Sporichthya polymorpha DSM 43042: one gene and its partners. The protein of the gene in region 1 interacts with the protein of each later gene in a pairwise test. Links are inferred from orthologs where the notes say so. Each region holds a gene or a part of one and is shown in the gene's direction. Other genes may lie near its edges. The genes, in order: SPOPO_RS0107705, ctaD and dnaE.

Region 1 (3,022 bases):
GTCGCGCGCACGATGCGCCGGACCGGGAGGTGCTTGGCGGCGGCGGTGATGACCTTCCACTGCAGGCCGGGCACGGTGACGACGCGGCCGCGACGCAGCGCGTCCAGCGCGTCGTCGACGACCTTGTCCGCGGACAGCCACAGGAAGTCGGGGATGTTGTCGGTGTCCGCGCCGCTGCGGGCGTGGAACTCCGTCCGGGTGAAGCCGGGGCAGGTCACGACGACGCGGACGCCGGTGCCGCGGGCCTCCTCGGCGAGGGACTCGGTGAAGTTCGTGACGTACGCCTTCGCGGCGCTGTACGTGCCGCGCGGGACGAAGCCGGCGACCGAGGAGACGTTGACGATGCCGCCGTGGCCGCGGGCCGCCATCACCTGCAGCGCGGCGTGCGAGAGCTGCAGGACCGCGCGGACCATAACCGCCAGCACGTCGTCCTGCGCGCGGTAGTCGCTGCGCAGCACGGCGCCGGGGCCGGCCATGCCGGCGTTGTTGACCAGCAGGTCGATCGGTCGGGTCTCGTCGAGGATGCGCTCGACGACCGCGGCGCGGGCGGCGTCCGCGCTCAGGTCGGCGGGGAACGTCTCGACCTCGACTCCCGAGCGGGCCCGCAGTTCGGCCGCAACCCGGTCCAGGCGCGCGGAGTCGCGGGCGACCAGGACGAGATCCCAGCCGTCGGCGGCGAGCCGGCGGGCGAACGCGTTGCCGATCCCCGAGGTGGGACCGGTGATCAAGGCGGTGGGCACCTCGCGACCCTACCCGGGCGGGCGGCCCCCGCACCGGCTCTACGCTGCCGGAATGGGCACAGCGGGGACGACGGGACGGATGGCGCGGCGGCTCGACGGGCTGGGGACGACGATCTTCGCCGAGATGTCCGCCCTCGCCGTCGAGACCGGGGCGGTGAACCTCGGCCAGGGCTTCCCGGACACCGACGGCCCGGCCGAGATCGTCGACGCGGTCGTGGCCGCGCTGCGGTCGGGGACGTCGAACCAGTACCCGCCGGGGCCGGGGATCCCGGCGCTGCGCACCGCGATCGCCGAGCACGGCCGCCGCTTCTGGGGCCTGGACTACGACCCCGACGGCGAGATCCTCGTGACCGCCGGCGCGACCGAGGCGATCGCCGCCGCCGTGCTCGCGCTCGTGAACCCCGGTGACGAGGTGATCGCCTTCGAACCCTGGTACGACTCCTACGCCGCGACGATCGCGATGGCCGGCGGCGTCCGGGTCCCGGTCACGATGCACGCGCCGGAGTTCGCGATCGACCCCGACGAGCTGCGCGCCGCGATCACGCCCCGCACGCGGATGATCCTGCTGAACACCCCGCACAACCCGACCGGGCGCGTGCTCTCCCGCGCGGAGCTCACCGCGGTCGCGGAGCTGGCCGTGGAGCACGACCTCCTCGTGGTCTCCGACGAGGTCTACGAGCACCTGGTGTTCGACGGCGAGCACATCCCGATCTCGACGCTGCCGGGGATGCGCGAGCGCACCGTCCGCATCTCCTCCGCGGGCAAGACGTTCTCCTTCACCGGTTGGAAGATCGGCTGGGCCTGCGGCCCGGCGGAGCTCGTCACCGCGGTCCGGACGGCGAAGCAGTTCCTCACCTACGTCTCCGGCGCGCCGTTCCAGCCCGCGATCGCGCAGGCCCTGGGCATGCCGGACTCCTACTTCACCGGTTTCCGCGACCAGCTCCGCGACCGCCGCGACCAGCTCGCCGGCGGGCTGCGCGAGCTCGGCTTCGACGTCGTCCAGCCAGCGGGGACGTACTTCGTCACCACCGACGTGCGGCCCCTCGGTTGGACCGACGGCGTCGCGTTCTGCCGCGACCTCCCCCACCGGGCCGGGGTTGTCGCCATCCCCCTCGGCGTCTTCTACGACGACCCCGAGCCCGGCCGCTCCCTGGTCCGCTGGGCGTTCTGCAAACGGCCCGAGGTTCTCGATGACGCCCTCACCCGACTGCGCGTAGCGTTTTCGGGGTGAGACACCGCGCGCGGGTCGGGCTGGTCGGGGCGCTGGCCTGCGCGCTGGCCTGCGCGCTGGCGGTGGCACCCGGCGCTTGGTGGGGAGCCGCACCGGCGGCGGAGGGCGCGCACGAGACCCTGCGGGTCAGCACGGACGGCGGGCGCGGGGAGCCGAACAACGGCAGCTTCACCCCGTCGGTCTCGCGGAACGGCCGGTACGTCGCGTTCGCCTCCGAGGCCTCGAACCTCGTGCCGGGCGACACCAACCACCGGCGCGACATCTTCGTGCGCGACGTGGCGAAGGGGACGACCACGCGGGTCAGCGTGAGCAGCCGGGGACGCCAGGGGAACCTCGACAGCTACAACCCCTCGATCAGCGACGACGGCCGCTTCGTCGTCTTCGACTCGTTCGCGACCAACCTCGTCCCCGACGACCTCAACCGCGAGGGCGACGTCTTCGTGCACGACCTCGTCGAGCACACGACCACGCGCGTGAGCCGCGGGATCGACGGCAAGGAGACCGACGCCTCCAGCGGGTTCGCGACGATCAGCGGCGACGGCAACGTCATCGCGTTCGAGTCCTCGGCGACGAACCTGCGCGCCGGGCGGCCGGGCAAGGTCACCGACATCTACCTCGTCGACCGCGCGGGGAACGTCCTCGACTGGGTGACCCGTTCCCCCGCGAACGGCGAACCCAACGGTGGGAGCGGCGACATCGCGCTCTCGCGCGACGGCCAGGTCGTCGCGTTCGCCTCGGCCGCCACCAACCTCGTCCCGGGCGACACGAACCTCGCCGACGACGTCTTCGTCCGTGACCGCCGCGTGGGCTGGACGCAGCGCGTCAGCGTGAATTCGCTCGGTGGCGAGACCAACGACAACAGCGGCGCCCCGTCGATCTCGGACGACGGCCGGATCGTCGTCTTCAGCTCGAACGCCTCGAGCCTGGTCTCCCTCGTGCCCGGGACGCAGAGCCTGCCGGCCTTCGTCTTCCACCGCTTTCACACCGGCGACGACAACTTCGTCCCCGACGTCTTCGTCCACGACCGGGTCACCCGGCGGACCGAGATCGT
Region 2 (3,095 bases), 3.4 Mb from region 1 along the record:
CGTGCGCTTCGAGATCACCGCAGCGGACGTCATCCACTCGTTCTGGGTCCCGAACTTCCTGTTCAAGATCGACGCCGTCCCGGGCCGGGTCAACAGCTTCGAGGCGACGCCGAACAAGCTGGGCACCTACTCCGGCAAGTGCGCCGAGCTCTGCGGCCGCGACCACGCCCGCATGTTCTTCACCGTCCGCGTCGTGAGCGAGGCGGAGTACGCCGCCCACATCGCCGAGCTGCGGCGCAACGGCCAGGAGGGCCAGCTCCCGCGCGGCATCCTCGACACGGCTGAGGACCGCGAGCGTGCGTACAACCTCAAGGGTTCGTACGCGACGGAGTCGGACCACAGCACGCCGGCGCCGCAGGAGAACCAGGACACCGAGCCCGCACAGGACGGGACCGAGAACCAGGGCAGCGAGGAAGCGGAAGGCACCGAGTCCGAGCCCGCCAACGACGCGCCCGCCACCCCGGCGGCCACCACCGCGCCGGCGGCCACCACCGCGCCGGCAGCCGGCGACGCCGCCGCGAACACTCCGGAAGGCACCTCGTGACCACCTACGAGCAGGCCCAGCGGGTCAGCACGCACGCGCGCACGAAGAAGAAGTCGCTCGGCGCGATCATCATCGACTGGGCGACGACGACCGATCACAAGAAGATCGGCATCCTCTACGTCCTGACGTCGTTCACGTTCTTCCTGCTCGGCGGGATCATGGCCCTGATCATGCGGGCCGAGCTCGCGCGTCCGGGCAACCAGGTCGTCTCGAACGAGCACTTCAACCAGCTGTTCACCATGCACGGCACGGTGATGCTGCTGATGTTCGCGACGCCGCTGTTCGTCGGCTTCGCGAACCTGATCATGCCGCTGCAGATCGGCTCGCCGGACGTCGCCTTCCCGCGGCTGAACATGTTCAGCTACTGGCTGTTCTCCATCGGCAGCACGATCGCGATGCTCGGCTTCATCACGCCGGGCGGCGCCGCCGACTTCGGCTGGTTCGCCTACACCCCGCTGTCGGACAACGTGCACTCGCCGAGCGTCGGCGCCGACCTCTGGATCATGGGTCTGGCCCTGTCCGGCTTCGGCACCATCCTCGGTGCCGTCAACTTCATCACCACGATCATCTGCATGCGCGCGCCCGGCATGACGATGTTCCGGATGCCGATCTTCACCTGGAACATCCTGGTGACGAGCGTGCTCGTGCTCATCGCGTTCCCGGTGCTCGCGGCGGCCCTGCTGGTGCTGGAGTCCGATCGACAGTTCGGGACGCACGTCTTCGAGTCGGCCAACGGCGGTGCGCTGCTCTGGCAGCACCTGTTCTGGTTCTTCGGGCACCCCGAGGTCTACATCATCGCCCTGCCGTTCTTCGGCATCGTCACCGAGATCCTGCCGGTGTTCAGCCGCAAGCCGGTCTTCGGGTACAAGGGCCTGGTCTTCGCGACGCTGGCCATCGCCGCCCTGTCCGTGACCGTGTGGGCGCACCACATGTACGTCACCGGTGGTGTGTTGCTGCCGTTCTTCGCCTTCATGACGTTCCTCATCGCGGTACCCACCGGGGTGAAGTTCTTCAACTGGGTCGGAACGATGTGGCGAGGAGCGATCTCGTTCGACTCGCCGATGCTCTGGTCCGTGGGCTTCCTCGTCACGTTCCTCTTCGGCGGTCTGACCGGCGTCATCCTCGCCGTGCCGCCGCTGGACTTCCAGCTGTCGGACTCGTACTTCGTCGTCGCCCACTTCCACTACGTGGTCTTCGGCACCGTCGTGTTCGCGATGTTCGCCGGCTTCTACTACTGGTGGCCGAAGATGACCGGCCGCATGCTCGACGAGCGGCTGGCGAAGGTCCACTTCTGGACGCTGTTCTTCGGCTTCCACACCACCTTCCTCGTCCAGCACTGGCTGGGTGCGGAGGGCATGGCGCGCCGGTACGTCGACTACCGCGCGAGCGAGGGCTTCACGACGCTGAACATGGTCTCCAGCGTCGGCGCCTTCCTGCTCGGCATGTCGACCCTGCCGTTCATCCTCAACGTGATTCTCACGCACCGGAAGCCGAAGCCGGTGCTGCCGGACGACCCGTGGGGCTACGGCCGCTCGCTCGAGTGGGCGACCTCCTGCCCGCCGCCGCGGCACAACTTCTCCTCGATGCCGCGCATCCGGTCGGAAAGCCCCGCGTTCGACCTGCACCACCCGGAGTTCGCCTCCGCGCACGACGCCCCGACCCGGGGGAAGACGGTCCTCGACGAGATCTACGGCGAGCCCGACCTCGAGGGTCACGACCGGGAGAAGGGCCGCACCTCCACCGCGGTCCTGGAGCGCGAGGACGACACCCACGACAAGCCCGGCCACGGTGGCGCCGGGTACGGACAGGAGTAGACGGCTGTGAAGGTTGAGGGCAACCTCTTCGCGGGCATCGGGATCTTCCTGATCCCGGTCACCCCGATCTACTGGTACTACTCCGAGGACTGGACGGGCACCACCGCCCTGACCCTGACCATCGGGCTGTGCGCGCTGATCGGCTTCTACCTGCTGTTCACCGCCAAGCGGATCGACCTCCGCCCGGAGGACGACCCCACCGCGCTGATCGAGGACGGTGCCGGCGAACTCGGCTTCTTCAGTCCCCACAGCTGGTGGCCCCTGCTCCTCGCCGCCGCCGGCGGCCTCGGCACCCTCGGGATCGTCTTCGGCATGTGGCTGTTCGCCCTCGCCGTCCCGTTCTTCGCCTACGCGGTCTGGGGCATGGTCTTCGAGTACTACCGCGGCGAGCACGCCCACTAGGCACCCCCCCGCCCCGGCCTCCCGGCCCCGGCCCCCTCCTGGGGGGGACCGGGGCCGTCGCCGTTCCGCCCCCGCCGAATACGGGTTCCCTCGCCAGACGACGCCCTCCCGCGCGGGATCCGGCGGGGGCGCGCTTCACCAGCCACCCCGCGCCCTTCACCAGCTGAGCACCCGCTTCACCAGCCGGGCGGGGCCAGTGAAGCTGGGCTCGTCTGGTGAAGCTGGGTCCGGCGCCGCGGCGGTCAGGGCTGGTGCCGTGGAACTCGGGGGCGGAGGACGGGAACTCGGGACGGGCGTGGCGGCGTCGAACCGGTGTGAGGACTGAGGAGAACACC
Region 3 (4,237 bases), 3.4 Mb from region 1 along the record:
CGGCGGCAAGGCGAGCGTCACGCACTACGACACGCTCGAGGCGTTCCGCGCCGCCAGCCTGCTGACCATCAAGCTCGAGACGGGCCGGACCCATCAGATCCGCGTGCACATGTCCGCGCTGCGCCACCCGTGCGCGGGCGACCTGACCTACGGCGCCGACCCGACGCTCGCCGAGCGGCTGGGTCTGGAGCGACAGTGGTTGCACGCGGTGTCGCTGGGGTTCGAACACCCCGACACCGGCGAGTGGGTCGCGTTCTCGAGCGACTATCCAGCCGATCTCGCGCGCGCCTTGCGGGTTGTCTCGGAAGGCTGACCACACACTGAGACTGCCGAGCGTTTCGTCGGTGGCGCGGCCTAGGCTGCGAGCAGCGCGCAAGGGGAGGTAGTTCGGTGAGTTCGGCAGGCATGAACGACTCGTTCGTCCACCTGCACGTCCACACCGAGTACTCGATGCTCGACGGCGCGGCGCGCCTGGACGATCTCTTCCGCGGCTGCAACGAGATGGGCATGCCCGCCCTCGCGATGACCGACCACGGCAACGTGTTCGGCGCCTACGACTTCGTGAACAAGGCGAACGCGGCGGGTGTCAAGCCGATCGTCGGCATGGAGGCGTACCTGGCGCCGGGCACGCACCGGTCCGACCGCACCCGCGTCCGGTGGGCCGACGGCGGCGAGGACGACGTGTCCGGGTCCGGCTCGTACACGCACATGACGCTGCTGGCGACCGACAACGACTCGATGCACAACCTGTTCCGCATCTCGTCGCTGGCGAGCTTGGAAGGATTCTTCTACAAGCCGCGCGCGGACCGCGAACTGCTGCACCGCTACGGCAAGGGCCTGATCGCGACGACGGGCTGCCCGTCGGGCGAGATCCAGACCTGGTTGCGCATCGGCGACTACGAGAAGGCGCGCGCGTCGGCCGGAGAGTTCCAGGACATCTTCGGCAAGGAGAACTTCTTCTGCGAGCTGATGGACCACGGCATCGGCATCGAGAAGCGCGCGCACGACGGGCTGATGCGCCTGGCCAAGGACCTCAACCTGCCGCTGGTCGCGACCAACGACCTGCACTACGCCGCGGCCGAGGACGCGTCCGCGCACGAGGTGCTGCTGTGCGTGCAGTCCGGCAAGACGCTCGCGGACCCGAACCGGTTCAAGTTCGACGCGACGGACTTCTACCTCAAGAGCCCGGCGGAGATGCGCGAGCTCTGGCAGGGCCGCTACGGCCTGCGTGAGGCCTGCGACAACACGCTGCTCATCGCCGAGCGCTGCTCGATGTCGTTCTCCTCGCGCAACCTCATGCCGCGGTTCCCGGTGCCCGAGGGGGAGACCGAGGAGACCTGGCTGCGCAAGGAGGTCGAGCGCGGCCTCGCCCAGCGCTTCGGTGGGAACGTCCCGCAGACGCACATCGATCAGGCGGCCTACGAGGTCGACATGATCATTCAGATGGGGTTCCCGGGGTACTTCCTCGTCACCGCGGACCTCGTCCAGTACGCGAAGGACAACGGCATCCGCGTCGGCCCGGGCCGTGGGTCGGCGGCCGGTGCGCTGATCGCCTACGCGCTGGGCATCACCGAGCTCGACCCGCTCGCGCACGGCCTGATCTTCGAGCGGTTCCTCAATCCCGAGCGTGTGTCGATGCCCGACATCGACATGGACTTCGACGAACGTCGTCGCGCCGACATGATCCGCTACGCCACCGAGAAGTACGGCGAGGAGCGGGTCGCGCAGATCATCACCTACGGCACCATCAAGGCGAAGGCGGCGATCAAGGACGCCTCCCGCGTCCTCGGCTACCCGTTCGCGATGGGCGACCGCATCACCAAGGCGATGCCGCCGGCGGTCATGGGCAAGGACATCCCGCTGTCCGGGATCTTCGACCCCGACCACAAGCGCTACGCCGAGGCCGGCGAGTTCCGCGCGCTGTACGAGTCCGACCCGGACGTGAAGAAGGTCGTCGACACCGCCAAGGGCCTCGAGGGCCTGAAGCGACAGTGGGGCGTGCACGCCGCCGGGGTGATCCTCTCGAGCGAGCCGTTGCTCGACGTCATCCCGATCCAGCGTCGCGAGCAGGACGGCGCGATCATCACGCAGTTCGACATGGGGGCCTGCGAGTCCCTCGGACTGCTGAAGATGGACTTCCTGGGGTTGCGGAACCTCACGGTCCTCGACGACTGCCTGATCAACATCGAGTCCAACCGGGGCGAGAAACTCGTCCTCGAGGACCTGGAACTGACGGACCGTAAGGCGTACGAGCTGCTGGCCCGGGGCGACACCCTCGGCGTCTTCCAGCTCGACGGTGGGCCGATGCGTGCGCTGCTGCGCTCGATGGTTCCCGACAACTTCGAGGACATCTCCGCCGTCCTCGCGCTCTACCGGCCCGGTCCGATGGGCGCGAACGCGCACAACGACTACGCGGACCGCAAGAACGGCCGCAAGCCGGTGGTGCCGATCCACCCCGAGCTCGAGGAACCGCTGGCCGACATCCTGGGCGACACCTACGGGTTGATCGTCTACCAGGAGCAGGTCATGGCGATCGCCCAGAAGCTCGCGGGCTACTCGCTCGGCGCCGCCGACCTGCTGCGGCGCGCGATGGGCAAGAAGAAGAAGGAGATCCTCGACAAGGAGTACATCCCGTTCTCGGACGGGATGAAGCAGAACGGGTACTCCGAGGCGGCGATCAAGACCCTGTGGGACATCCTCGTCCCGTTCTCGGACTACGCGTTCAACAAGGCCCACACCGCCGGCTACGGCCTGGTCTCCTACTGGACCGCCTACCTCAAGGCGAACTACCCGCAGGAGTACATGGCGGCGCTGCTGACCTCGGTCAAGGACGACAAGGACAAGTCGGCCCTGTACCTCAACGAGTGCCGGCGCATGGGCATCAAGGTGCTGCCGCCGGACGTCAACGCCTCGGACGCGAACTTCACCCCGCGCGGTGAGGACATCCGCTTCGGCCTGACCGCGATCCGCAACGTGGGCGCCAACGTCGTGACCGGGATCGTCGAGGCGCGGACCGAGCAGGGCGCGTTCGCCGACTTCGCCGACTTCCTGCGCAAGGTGCCGGCCCACGTCTGCAACAAGAAGACCGTGGAGTCGCTGATCAAGGGTGGCGCGTTCGACTCGCTCGGGCACACCCGGCGCGGCCTGATCCACGCGCACGAGCGTGCGATCGACGCCATCATCGACATCAAGCGCAACGAGGCCATCGGGCAGGACTCGCTGTTCGGCGCGTTCGACGACGACGGCGACGCCACCGACACCTCGTTCGACATCGAGATCCCGACCGGGGAGTGGGACAAACCCGCGCTGCTCGCCTACGAGCGCGAGATGCTCGGCCTCTACGTCTCCGACCACCCGCTGCTCGGCATCGAGAACGTCCTCGCCGCCGCGGCCGACTGCGCGATCACCACGCTGACCTCGAGCGAGGACCGCGCCGACGGGTCGATCGTCACGATCGCGGGACTGATCACGGGCCTGGCGCGCAAGGTCACGAAGAAGGGCGACACCTGGGCGATCGCCACGGTCGAGGACCTCGGCGGCGCCATCGAGTGCATGTTCTTCCCGGGCTCGTACCAGCAGTTCGGCACGGTGCTCGCGACGGACACCGTCGTCGCGGTCAAGGGCCGCCTGCGCCGCAACGAGGACGAGATCTCGTTGATGGCCTCGGACCTGCAGATCCTCGACACGACGAAGTCCTCGAGCGGGCCGGTCGTGGTCCGGCTGCCGGCGATGCGCTGCACGCCGCCGCTGGTCGAGCGGCTGAAGTCGGTCCTGGCGGACCACCCGGGCCAGAGCGAGGTGCACCTGCAACTCGACTCCCGGGCGCGGACGATCGTCATGCGGCTGGAGCGGGGCCCGTTCGTCGCCCCGTCCCCGGCGCTCTTCGGCGACCTCAAGGCCTTGCTCGGCCCGTCGTGCCTGGGTTGACCCCGGTGAGTTCACTCAGGGTGCCGAGGTAGCGTCGCTCAGTGACCAGCCGGACCGTGACCGCGAGAAGACTTCGCGGCCCGGCGACCTGGTGGTGTCTCGCCGGCGCCCTGCTCGCCTCGGTCGGCTTCGCCGTCGGCGCCTGGACGGCCGGCCGCCTGGCCGAACGGCCCTCGGGGACCCTGATCGTGCTGCTGGCCGTCTGCCTGATCGGGGCGGGCGTGCTGGACATGATCGGGCGCGCGGTGTGGTCGACGATCGTCGACCGCGCGGAGGGGCGGCTGCGCGCGGACCTGCTCGCCGCGGCGCT

Evidence for each region.
Region 2: the proteins of SPOPO_RS0107705 (region 1) and ctaD interact in binary tests that used the Escherichia coli proteins (3 or more experiments, as listed by UniProt). The link is inferred for Sporichthya polymorpha DSM 43042 from one-to-one orthologs.
Region 3: the proteins of SPOPO_RS0107705 (region 1) and dnaE interact in binary tests that used the Escherichia coli proteins (3 or more experiments, as listed by UniProt). The link is inferred for Sporichthya polymorpha DSM 43042 from one-to-one orthologs.

What each region holds. Positions count from the first base shown.
Region 1 is NZ_KB913029.1:1,556,654-1,559,675, forward strand. Bases 9-2,881 are described here. They hold SPOPO_RS0107705 (pyridoxal phosphate-dependent aminotransferase), read left to right. Parts: upstream 9-792; coding sequence 793-1,971; downstream 1,972-2,881. Other genes in these bases: SPOPO_RS0107700 (SDR family NAD(P)-dependent oxidoreductase), read right to left, coding at 9-740; SPOPO_RS0107710 (TolB family protein), read left to right, coding at 1,968-2,881. Also shown: more of SPOPO_RS0107700, read right to left, coding at 1-8; more of SPOPO_RS0107710, read left to right, coding at 2,882-3,022. UniProt on the Escherichia coli protein: Shows aminotransferase activity with methionine and histidine as substrates, and to a lesser extent also with phenylalanine.
Region 2 is NZ_KB913029.1:4,988,890-4,991,984, reverse strand. What follows is about bases 38-2,983. They hold ctaD (aa3-type cytochrome oxidase subunit I), read left to right. Parts: upstream 38-609; coding sequence 610-2,358; downstream 2,359-2,983. Other genes in these bases: SPOPO_RS0124070 (cytochrome c oxidase subunit 4), read left to right, coding at 2,365-2,760. Also shown: SPOPO_RS0124065 (hypothetical protein), read left to right, coding at 3,075-3,095. UniProt on the Escherichia coli protein: Cytochrome bo(3) ubiquinol oxidase is the terminal enzyme in the aerobic respiratory chain of E.coli that predominates when cells are grown at high aeration.
Region 3 is NZ_KB913029.1:4,909,974-4,914,210, reverse strand. What follows is about bases 40-4,127. They hold dnaE (DNA polymerase III subunit alpha), read left to right. Parts: upstream 40-405; coding sequence 406-3,927; downstream 3,928-4,127. Other genes in these bases: SPOPO_RS0123700 (ABC transporter ATP-binding protein), read left to right, coding at 3,969-4,127; SPOPO_RS0123710 (RluA family pseudouridine synthase), read left to right, coding at 40-313. In the rest of the region: more of SPOPO_RS0123710, read left to right, coding at 1-39; more of SPOPO_RS0123700, read left to right, coding at 4,128-4,237. UniProt on the Escherichia coli protein: DNA polymerase III is a complex, multichain enzyme responsible for most of the replicative synthesis in bacteria. This DNA polymerase also exhibits 3' to 5' exonuclease activity. The alpha chain is the DNA polymerase catalytic subunit.